One region of the Neobittarella massiliensis (ex Bilen et al. 2018) genome, then DNA from elsewhere that is predicted to be linked to it. Evidence: riboswitches for the same ligand, from Rfam matches in the RefSeq annotation. Region 1 holds a riboswitch; the other holds the start of a gene.
What was found. Region 1 has a riboswitch for cobalamin ahead of cbiD (cobalt-precorrin-5B (C(1))-methyltransferase CbiD). Riboswitches for the same ligand answer to the same signal wherever they lie in the genome.

Region 1 (5,215 bases):
CCGGTATGCGCTCGGCCTCTGGCACCGGGGTGCGCCCCTCCAGGCGGGTCAGTATCACCGTCTGGCTCACTCCGGGCAGCGTGTACTCCGCTCCCACGGCCGCCGCCGCCCCGCAAAATGAGCTCACGCCCGGCACCACCTCGTAGGCGATGCCCAGCTGTTCTAACCGGTCCATCTGCTCGCGGATCGCACCGTACAGACAGGGGTCACCGGTGTGCAGGCGCACCGTGTTCTTGTGCTCCCGCTCTCCCCGCTGCATCACTGCCAATACCTCTTCCAGCGTCATGGCCGCGCTGTTATAGATCTCGCATCCCGGTCTGGTGCTCTTTAGCAGCTCAGGGTTCACCAGCGACCCGGCGTAGATAACGATGTCGGCGGCCGCCAGCTTCTGCTGGCCCCGCACAGTGATGAGGTCTGGTGCCCCCGGTCCCGCTCCCACAAAATCGATCACTGGCTCTCCTCCTTGGCGATCACTACTGTAAAATAGCTGGCGCTTTCATCTATCTGTTTTAGATCTTCATACAGCGCCTGCCCCGGCATCCCACAGCGCTCTACCGCCTGCGCGCGCAGCTGCGGCCTCGCCGCCAGCTGTTTTTTTATCTGCTGCAGGCTGCGCCCCGACTTCATCAGCACTTTGGTGCCGGGGTAATCCAGCGCCAGCTGGCTGTCCGGGTACGAGGCAGGTATCACATGCAGCATCTCGCCCCCCTCACACAGCGGCATATCCAAAGCCGCCGCCGCCGCGCAAAACGACGGCACCCCCGGCACGATACGGGTGGGGTACCCCCGCTCTTTTAAAATGCGGTGCAAATACATCGGGGTGGCGTATACCGTGGGGTCTCCCAACGTCAAAAACGCCACATTCTCCCCCCGTTCCAAATAGCCGGCCAGCAGGTCGGCGTTTTGGGCAAATACCGCCTGCAGCTGCCCGCGGTCGCGGCTCATGGGGGCTGGGCAGTAGAGCAGCTCTTTGCCCTCCAGCAGCGCCCCGGCAATGCGCGCTGCTGCGTTGTCCCCAGCACCGCTGGCCGGCAGTGCCACCACCCGGCAGCGCTTAATGGTGTCCACCGCCGCCAATGTCAGCAGCTGTGGGTCACCGGGGCCTACCCCCACGCTAATAAAAGTTCCCGTCATCTGTGTTCTCCTCTTATCTGCGCCGCCAGCGCCTGGGCGCCATCGGTCTGGGCCAGCAGCGTCTGCCCACTGCCAAACAGCAGCACTTCTACTGCCAGTCGCCCTTTGGTGCGGTAGTCGATCTGCCGGCATATCCGCTCTAACACCACAGCAAATACCGGTCCGGTCAGTGCGTGCCGGTCTAGCAGCTCCACCGCGCGGTCGGTGGTATTACAGCAGAGCAGCTGCTGTACCAGCGCACGCGGTGCCCCACAGGCAGCGGCGTGGGCAGCCAGTATCTCCATGCGGCAGTCAGCCACCGAAGAATGGGTGTTCATCACTCCGCCGGCCACCTTTACCAGCTTTCCCACATGTCCCACCAGCAGCGCCTGTTTAAAGCTCTTATACACCAGGTAATCCAACGTATCACCGATGAAATTCGAAAATTTAATGCTATTTTCCAGGTCTAGCCCCAGCTTTTCCAGGCAGTAATCACGCCCATAATTTCCCGGGGAAAGTACCACTCTCTCCGGGTCGCGCAGTTTGGCCCGGTCAACGAGCAGGTGGATGGTCTCGGTCAGAGCGCGTTCGCTCATGGGCTCCACGATACCAGTGGTCCCCAGAATAGAGATCCCCCCCGCAATGCCAAGCCGCGGATTAAAGGTCTCTCTGGCGATCTCGGCGCCGTTTTCAGCGCCGATGCGCACCTGCAGTCCACCGCTATACGCACAGGTATCGCACAGTCGCCGCAGGTTCTCCTCGATCATCCTGCGGGGCACCGGATTTATGGCCGGTTGGCCCACCGGCACCTGCAGCCCCGGCTGGGTCACTGTGCCCACCCCGGCCCCACCCAGCAGCTCTATGCCGGATGGGATACAGCGTACCTGGGCCGTAATGCCCATGCCGTGGGTCACATCGGGGTCGTCCCCGGCATCTTTAACCACCCGGGCCTCTGTGCAGTCTTGCTGCCAGCACACCTGGGCCGACAGCCGGGCCGTCTGTCCGCCGGGCAGCGTGATCTGCACCTGGGTCAGGTTCTCCCCGCGCAGCAGCAGCCAAGCCGCGGCCACCGCAGCGGCGGCGGCACAGCTGCCGGTGGTGTAGCCCCGGCGCAGGGCCTGTCCATTTTTTATCACCTGCCGCACCGATCTACACCCCCATACTCTCTCCCGCTGCCTGGCGGCACAAAAAAGCTCCCTGCCACCCTGTACCGCGCAGAGGGGGGCAGAGAGCCTATCGCCAAGTGCCCGCTGCACCCACAGTATCAAAGATCACACGGGCGCAGCGATCGCTCCAGTCGACGGCATTCCCTGTCCTCCGCAGCAAAATGACATCTCGAGCAGAGCAGGTCTTCTGGCTCAGCATCAGCGCGCCGCCCGGCCTTCCCGGCCCTTCAGGACCAGTGGCACACAGTGGGGGCGCTCCGCATCACAGCAACGGGATTGCGCAGGACTTGCACCTGACTTCCCTTTTCATCACCCAGCGGTGAACTCTCTCGTCTGTTCTCTATTATACGGCATGCAAAGCAGGGCTGTCAAACCGGCTCCTCCCCCCAACACACCGCCGCCACAGCTGTTGTTTCCGGTTTTAATGTGCTGGTTCTCGGCTCTCTGCGGTGCGCGATCCCATCACCAAAAAACGCTCTCCCCATCAGCCCTACTTTATCCCAGCATACAAATACAGATGTTCGATTCGATGTCATTGCATCTTCCTCGCAATAACATCGCGCCGCGCCAACAATATAAGCACCTGTCTGCGCCAGATCGACCGCCCTTCATCGGGCAAAGATCTGTTTTTGTATACCAAGCCCACCGGAGCAACTGTTGTGCCAATAATCCAATCATGCGCTGTGGCGCCACAGCACAAAAGCTGCAAAATAAACACAACCACAATCGCAACATGTTCTCACGATCTCTCCCGCCCACCGTCAAGTCGGTGCTCCCCTCCTGACCTGTTTCGCCCGGTCCACAGCACCCGATCGCACCCACACCACACTACGGGCCAATAGTCCACACCTGCGGCAGCCCCATACCGCACAGCGGCCGCCTCTTTATCTCCCCCATCCTGTCGGCGCTCGTTTGCCGCCCACCACCACCCCCATAAAAATTCGATGGTACTCATCCTGGCCATCTGTTTGCGTGCCGCACGCCAAAAAAATTGCTCTTTCAGTAATCTCCGAAAAAGCGTCTAAACATCTCCGCGCCCCGCATTTTCGCTCAGCCCACTCCTCAAAATACTTTGCAGCACACAGAGCGCACATAAAAACACCCCGGCAGCGCAGTCGCCACCGGGGTGTCGTATTCTCGTGATCTATGCCTTTCAGGCCGCCAGCCGCTCCCGAGCTGCCTGTTCCAGCGAGGCGATCTTTACCGCCAGGCAAAAGATCTCCATGGCTTTTTGCAGTTCTTCCAGGCTGGGGTAGGTAGGGGCAATACGGATGTTGGCGTCGTGCGGGTCCTTGCCGTACGGGTAGGTAGCTCCCACCGCAGTCAGCTTCACCCCGCAGTCACCGCACAGCTGCTCCACCCGTTTGGCACAGCCATCCAGGGTGAAAAAGCTGACGAAATAGCCGCCGTAGGGCCTGCTCCAACGGCCGATCTCGCGGCCGTCCAGGTGCCGGTGCAGCATCGTGTCCACCAGCTCAAACTTGGGGCGGATAATGGCGGCGTGCTTTTCCATGTGAGCCATAATGCCGTCCACATCTTTAAAAAATCGCACATGCCGCAGTTGGTTGATCTTGTCCGGGCCGATCGTCTGGGCCAAAATGCGCTTTTTCATATAGGCCATAGTGCGGCGGCTGCCGGCCATGATCGCCAGGCCCGAGCCGGGCAGCGATATCTTCGAAGTCGAGGTGAACACCAGCGGCATATCCTCACTGCCGTACTCAGCGCACACGTCCAAAATATTGGGTAAGCTGTCGCGGCGCTCTTTTTCCAGGTGGTGTACCATATAGGCATTATCCCACATCAGCACAAAATCAGGGGCCGCCGGCTTCATGGCCGCCAGGCGCCGCACCGTCTCCGCCGAGTAGGTCGTCCCCTCGGGGTTCGAGTACATCGGCACCGACCACATGCCCTTGATGCTGGCGTCCTGCGCCACCAGCGCCTCTACCGCATCCATATCCGGGCCATCTGGCAACATGTCCACATTGATCATCTCAATACCCAGTTCCTCGCAGATCCCAAAATGGCGGTCATAGCCCGGCACCGGGCAGATGAACTTCACTTTTTCCTCCCGGCACCAGGGGCGCTCGCTGCGGGCATTGCCCAGCAGCATAAACTTGGCCAGCGCGTCATACATCAGGTTCAGGCTGGAGTTGCCACCTATAAACAGCTGTTCCTCCGGCACACCCATCAGCTCTCCAAACAGCCGCTTGGCTTCCGGTACACCGTCTAGGATCCCGTAATTGCGGCAGTCAAAACCGTCCTCACTAAAAAAGTCCCGGGTGTCTTCCAGCACCTTGTACATGCCCATGCTCAGGTCCAGCTGCTGGGTGCAGGGCTTGCCGCGCGACATATCCAGTTTCAGGTCTTCGCCCTGATATATTTTATAGAGCTGGTAAAACTTCTCCAGCTTCCCCTTGATCTCCTCTGTCGACAATGCGCTGTATGGCTGCGCCATAAAACTCGACTCCCCTTCAAAAAATTTGCAAACCAAAAATTCAAATTCCTGCATTTTAGTGGCTAACACACCACTTTGCTCCGGTCTCTCTCTTTAGTATATGCACTATTCTACACCCAAAAACACAGCTGTATCAACTGTTCAGAACATCTTTGGACAACGGCACAAAAATGCAAGTATCCAAAATCGTTTTTTGCAAAAACCACACAAAGTTTAGGGAAAAGTTCACCAAAACACAAGAAAAAAGAGCCTGCAAGCAAGCTCTTTTTTTGCATTTTGTCTCTGTATCAAATACAGCCGTGTATTTACAGAAAGCACATTTGTGATTTCGTCCAAAAGCAAGCGTCACGACTTATCAAAAACAGCAAAACCGCTGCCACTGGCCTTTGGCAATTTTGCCCTTTAAAACTCGGCCGAACCGGTGGTGCGGGGGAACGGCAGAACATCGCGGATATTCTGGATACCGGTGATATACATGATC
Region 2 (5,215 bases), on a different contig from region 1:
CGCAACACGCCGGAGCCCATGTTGTAGATGAACGAGGCGATCATGCCAAAAAAGTACACCCGCAGGTAGGTGAGCGCGTGGTCCATAATATCGGCCGGGGTGCCCATAGCCCGCAAAACAAATGGGGCGATGAGCACGCCTACCACTGTCATGAAGCCGCCGGCGACTATCGCCAGCGCCGTGGATGAGTGGACTACCTTGTGCACATCGTCGTGCCGGGCGGCACCATAGTACTGGGCAATAACTACCGTGGCCCCCGACGAGATACCCACAAACAGGTTGACGAATAGATTGATGAGCACGCCGGTGGAGCCGCCCACCGCCGCCAGCGCCTGTTTGCCCACAAAATTCCCCACCACGATGGCATCGGCCGTGTTGTACAGCTGCTGGAAAAAAGTACCCAGCAAAATGGGAAAGAAAAAAGCGAGCAGCTGTTTCCAGATGACGCCTTCGGTGATGTTCTGCTGATATTTATCTGCCACCATAGGTATCCCCCTCCATATATTGGGCGGGGCCGGACAGGGCCGCACCTGTACTGCAGCGCCCCGCATATTTACTTGCACCTATAACATAGCGGGTATACCGGGGAAAAGCAAGAGGGATACAGAAATTTATGGGGTGATGTTTGGCTGCATAAGGCTATATTTCAGCAGGGCTGAAAAGCACATGGTCAGTTGGTGTACACTGGGAACACCTGCAGATCTGCCGATACCTTTGCACCGGCTTTTGACAGCCTGGCTGCCCTTATTGTCCTGCTTAAGGTGACGGAGGTGGCTGCAATTTGCCAATTGACAGGACAGGCGATACGAGCACATAGGCGCAAAATCTGTATCGGCACATTTTTGTGTGGATCTGCTGTCGCCAGCCATACAGGTGATGTGGGTGAAAAACGCCTGCCGGCTGTTGGCGGGGCTGGTACCGGGCAACCGCCATTTTTGTAGGCGGGACAAAAAAGAGAGCGCGCAGACGGGATGGACCTGTCTGCGCGCGCTTTTTAGACTGTGGGGGGATGGGGCACCAGCAGAGATGCCTGAAGCTCGGTAGAGCTGGTGGGCCAGCAGCCGGGCGGCAGCAGGCCGGCTTTTTGCAGCGTGTGGGCGGCAGCATACCAGATCGGCGGGACCAGACCGGATAGCCGCAGCAGCTCGCTGTCGCCGAAGACCGCGCGCGGCGGTGCATCGGCGATCAGGCGGCCGGAAGAAAACACCAGTACCCGGTCGGCCCACTGATAGGCAAAATCGATATCGTGGGTGGAGAGCAGCAGTGTTTTGCCAGCGGCGTGCAGCGCATCGAGCGCGGTGCGCAAAAGCACAGTGTTTTGCGGGTCCAGGCTGGCGGTGGGCTCGTCTAACAGCAGGACACGGGCATCCATTGCCAGCACGTCAGCCACGCTGACCCGCTTCTTCTCCCCCCCGCTCAAATAGTGGGGGCAGCGACTGGCATAGTGCTCCAGCTGCATAAAAGAGAGCGCCTGGTGGGCCCGCCGAGACACCTCCTCTTTGGGCAGCTTTAAGTTCATGGGACCAAACGAGACCTCGCCCAGCACGGTGGGGGCGATGAGCATATCGTCGGGGTCCTGAAACACCACCCCTACCTGCTGGCGCAGATTAGAGAGCGATTTTTGGCCGTAAGTGACCAGTTGTCCATCGAGCAGCAGCTGCCCCCGATCGGGCTTGAGCACGCCGTTGAGCTGCAAAAAGAAGGTGGATTTACCAGCCCCATTTTGCCCCAGCAGCGCCACTTTCTGGCCCGGATAGATATCGACGGTGACGCCGTCGAGGGCCGGCGTGGGCTGCCCCTCGTAAGTAAAGGTGAGTTCTCTTGTCTGTAAAATGGGCTGCACGGCTAATACCCCCCCAGTAAAAATATTCGGCGCAGCACCAGCAGCACCACAAAATAGGCGACAGCGCCGGCGACCTGCACCGGGCGCAGCGGCGGGCGCTCTTCTAAAAACTGGATAGAGCCGGTATAGAGACGTGATTCCATAGCGCTATACACCGAGGAGGACTTGGCCATGGCCGCCAGAAACAGATTGGCGAAGATGGCGGCCGTACTGCGCAGATGGATGTAAAAGCCATTTTGCCCCATCCGCGATACAGCAGCGGTGTGCATGCGGGACTGGGTGTCGAGCAGCACGAAGATAAAGTGGTAGGTGAGGCTCATGAGCTCGGTGAGCAGGGCCGGTACATGCAGCCGCCGCAGCACCCCGATGACCTGATGGGAAGGGGTAGTCAGGGTGAGCGCATACAGGCAGCACACCGCGCCCATAGCCCGACAAAAGAGCAGGCCGGCCGTGTGCAGACTGGAGGCGGTGACGGCTATGAAGCGGGAGAAAAAAGGCAGTGAGATCAGCCCCTGCCGGGTGGTGGGAAAGCTGAGGGCCACCACTGCACAGCTGATGGTGACGAATACCAGCGGGGCAGCCATGAGTTTGGCCCACAGCTTGACCGGGGCGCGGCCGGGGCCGAGGGCCAGCACAGCCATACACAGCAGCACCGCGAGCGAGAAGGCGGCCGAGTCGGTGGCGATGCACAGGGCCAGCGTGCCCACGGTGATGGCCAGCTTATAGCCGCCGCACCAGCGGCCGAGGCCGGTCTGCTGAGCGTAATAGTCGATCGAGAGCATTTTTCTCACCATCCTTTTGCGTCAAGGACAGGCGGCGGGGCAAACAGCTGCCCCGCCGCACAGTACGCCCCGGTTAAGCTTGTATCTGCGCCGCAGTACCTGCCTGACCGGTTTGCTTTTGGTATTTTTTGCGGGCGATGAGGTAGCCGAAGCCAAAGCCCAGTACCGCCGAGCCCAGGCCGGCCTGCAGACAGAACAGCAGGCTCTCGGTCTCGCCGCCGGGAGGGGCGATGACGCTCTCCATCCAGGGGGTGTAATCGGGGTCGATCTGGGTGATCGCGTCTTCGGCGGCGCCGTCCGCCCCGCCGAACTCGCTGTTGTGTATAGTCAGTAGCGGCACCGCGGCGATGAGCACCGCGGCCAGCAGCAGTCCAACGACCAGTAATCCTGTTTTTTTCATGTTCTACACCTCCGACAGATAGCCCAGCTCGCGCAGCTCGGGCTTGGCGTAACTCTCGAGACCGATGATGGCGATCACCGTCAGGATGCCCTCGATAACGGCCAGCGGGATCTGGGTGATGGCAAAGATGCCGAGGAAGGTGCCGATAGAGGCGGCACTGCCGCCAGACTGGGCCGGGTGGTCGAGACCGAGCTGGATGCTGGTGATGACATAGGTGAACAGATCGCCCAGAAAGGCCGCCAAAAAGATAGCTACCTTGCGGTTGACCTTACACTTTAAGCACAGCTTGTACACACCAAAGGCCAAAAAGGGGCCGGCGATAGCCATGGAAAAGGTGTTGGCGCCCAGCGTGGACAGCCCGCCGTGGGCCAGCAGTAATGCCTGGAATAGGAGCACGATAAAGCCGATGACCGCCATGGCTGCCGGCCCAAAGAGGATGGCCCCCAGGCCGGTGCCGGTGGCGTGAGAGCTGGAACCGGTGACGCTGGGGATCTTGAGTGCGCTGAGCACGAAAGCATAGGCGCCGGACATGACCAGCACCAACAGCGTTTTGCGGTGGTCGCGGGCGGTGCGGCGGATGGATATGAGCCCCCAGGCCAAAAACGGCAGGCAGACAGCACCCCAGAAGATGCAGTAGCCCTTGGAGAGAAAGCCCTCCATGATGTGCATGGCGCTGGCGGGGAGCGAGAAGCTCAGCACCAGACTGATGGCGATGGTGGCGCCGAGAAAGCGGCGCTCGTGTTTGGTCATAACAGTTTCCTCCTGCTTTTTAGTTGGTGGCCGCCGATGGCGGCACACAGATAAAAAAGCTGCCCCTGCCGATGGCTGCGACACTGGTGTGCGGCCAAGGTGGGTGCAGCCCGACAGCCGGTGCGCCCCGGGTGGGGGACCGACAAAAAAGCCTGTCTTCTGCGGGTGCAAAAGACAGGCATATCAAGACGGAGAGAGGGGCAAGGCGCGGCCCTCTCTGCCGTGTGACACCTGACCTATCGACCGTAGATCCTGCGTGCTGCACAAAAATGGGGCAGGTCTTCTGGCTCGAACCTCGGGCGCTGGGCGGGCCTTCCCGCCCCGACAGGGGCAGTGGCATGTTCCGGACAGCTCGGTTCTCACAGCGGCGGGACCGCACGGGATTTACACCCGTTTCCCTATTATCTGCTCTCGCCGCAGCGGCGCAAGCAGACCCCACTTTGTTAAATTTTTGTAAACACCGGCCCAAATAGACCAGTTTATAGGCTGATGGTACACGATTTGCCAGAGTTTGTCAACTGCCGGTGGCAAGCAAAGTTAGATGGCCCGCACCGGTTTGCCGCTCTTGGCGGCCTGAGCGATGTTGAAGGAGTGGTCGCCGATGCGCTCGAGGTCGTTTAACACCTCGTCGAATACCAGCCCCGACTCGGTGCTGCACTGGTGCTGGCGCAGGCGCACCACGTGGTTATCTTGCGACTGCAGCACCAGCATGTCCACCGTCTCCTCGAGATCGTGCAGCTGGCCCTCCTCACTGTCGGTAAGGCTCTGGCGGCGGAAGGCGCCGATAGAGCGGTCGAAGAGGTAGAGGTCGGTCTCGTAGATGGCCTCGATCTCGTCGATGGCTTTGGCCGAGTAGAGCAGCCCCCGGTCGACGAACATCTCGGTGCGCTCGAGCAGGTTGAGCGAGTGGTCGCCGATGCGCTCGATGTCGCTGACTACGTGAAAGATACGGCTGACATACAGCGAGACCGGCGCCGGCAGCTCCTGTCGGGTCGCCTGGACCAAAAACTCGGTAATGCTGTGTTTGAGGTAGTCGATCAGATCCTCCTGGTCGCGGATAAAGCTGGCCTGACTGACATCGTTTTTGAGAAGCCCCTCGGCGGCGCGGACGAAGTTGGCACGGGCGATCTGGCCCATGCGCTCTACTTCTTTTTGCACCTGAGCAGCCATGACATTGGGCGAGGTGGCGAGGTTTTTGTCGATATACAGCAGGCGGCGTTCGTCCTCATGCACCTTTTTGGGCACGAAGATGTAGGAGAGCTTGACGATGGTGTTGGTAAAGGGCAGCAGCACCACCGCAGTGACCACCTTAAAGATGATGTGACAGAGCGAGACCTGTACCATGGGCACCGAGGTGATGGACTCGATCGTTTGGGTAAAGGGGGTAAAAATGGTGATGGGCACGAAGATGATGGCGCCCACTACATTGTAGATAAAGTA

Region 2: linked by a shared signal. The riboswitch ahead of H8K20_RS11525 (energy-coupling factor ABC transporter permease) and the one ahead of cbiD (cobalt-precorrin-5B (C(1))-methyltransferase CbiD) in region 1 are both predicted to bind cobalamin.

The regions. Positions count from the first base shown of each region.
Region 1 covers NZ_JACOGI010000001.1:1,011,355-1,016,569, reverse strand. Annotated here, with positions in the region: gene cobM (precorrin-4 C(11)-methyltransferase) at 1-451, opposite strand, end outside; gene cobI (precorrin-2 C(20)-methyltransferase) at 448-1,134, opposite strand; gene cbiD (cobalt-precorrin-5B (C(1))-methyltransferase CbiD) at 1,131-2,258, opposite strand; cobalamin riboswitch at 2,440-2,623, opposite strand; gene H8K20_RS04645 (aspartate aminotransferase type Ic) at 3,433-4,734, opposite strand; gene asnS (asparagine--tRNA ligase) at 5,137-5,215, opposite strand, start outside.
Region 2 covers NZ_JACOGI010000002.1:522,699-527,913, reverse strand. Annotated here, with positions in the region: gene H8K20_RS11545 (MATE family efflux transporter) at 1-485, opposite strand, end outside; gene H8K20_RS11540 (energy-coupling factor ABC transporter ATP-binding protein) at 995-1,843, opposite strand; gene cbiQ (cobalt ECF transporter T component CbiQ) at 1,846-2,625, opposite strand; gene H8K20_RS11530 (energy-coupling factor ABC transporter substrate-binding protein) at 2,699-3,025, opposite strand; gene H8K20_RS11525 (energy-coupling factor ABC transporter permease) at 3,029-3,775, opposite strand; cobalamin riboswitch at 4,032-4,228, opposite strand; gene H8K20_RS11520 (Na/Pi cotransporter family protein) at 4,313-5,215, opposite strand, start outside.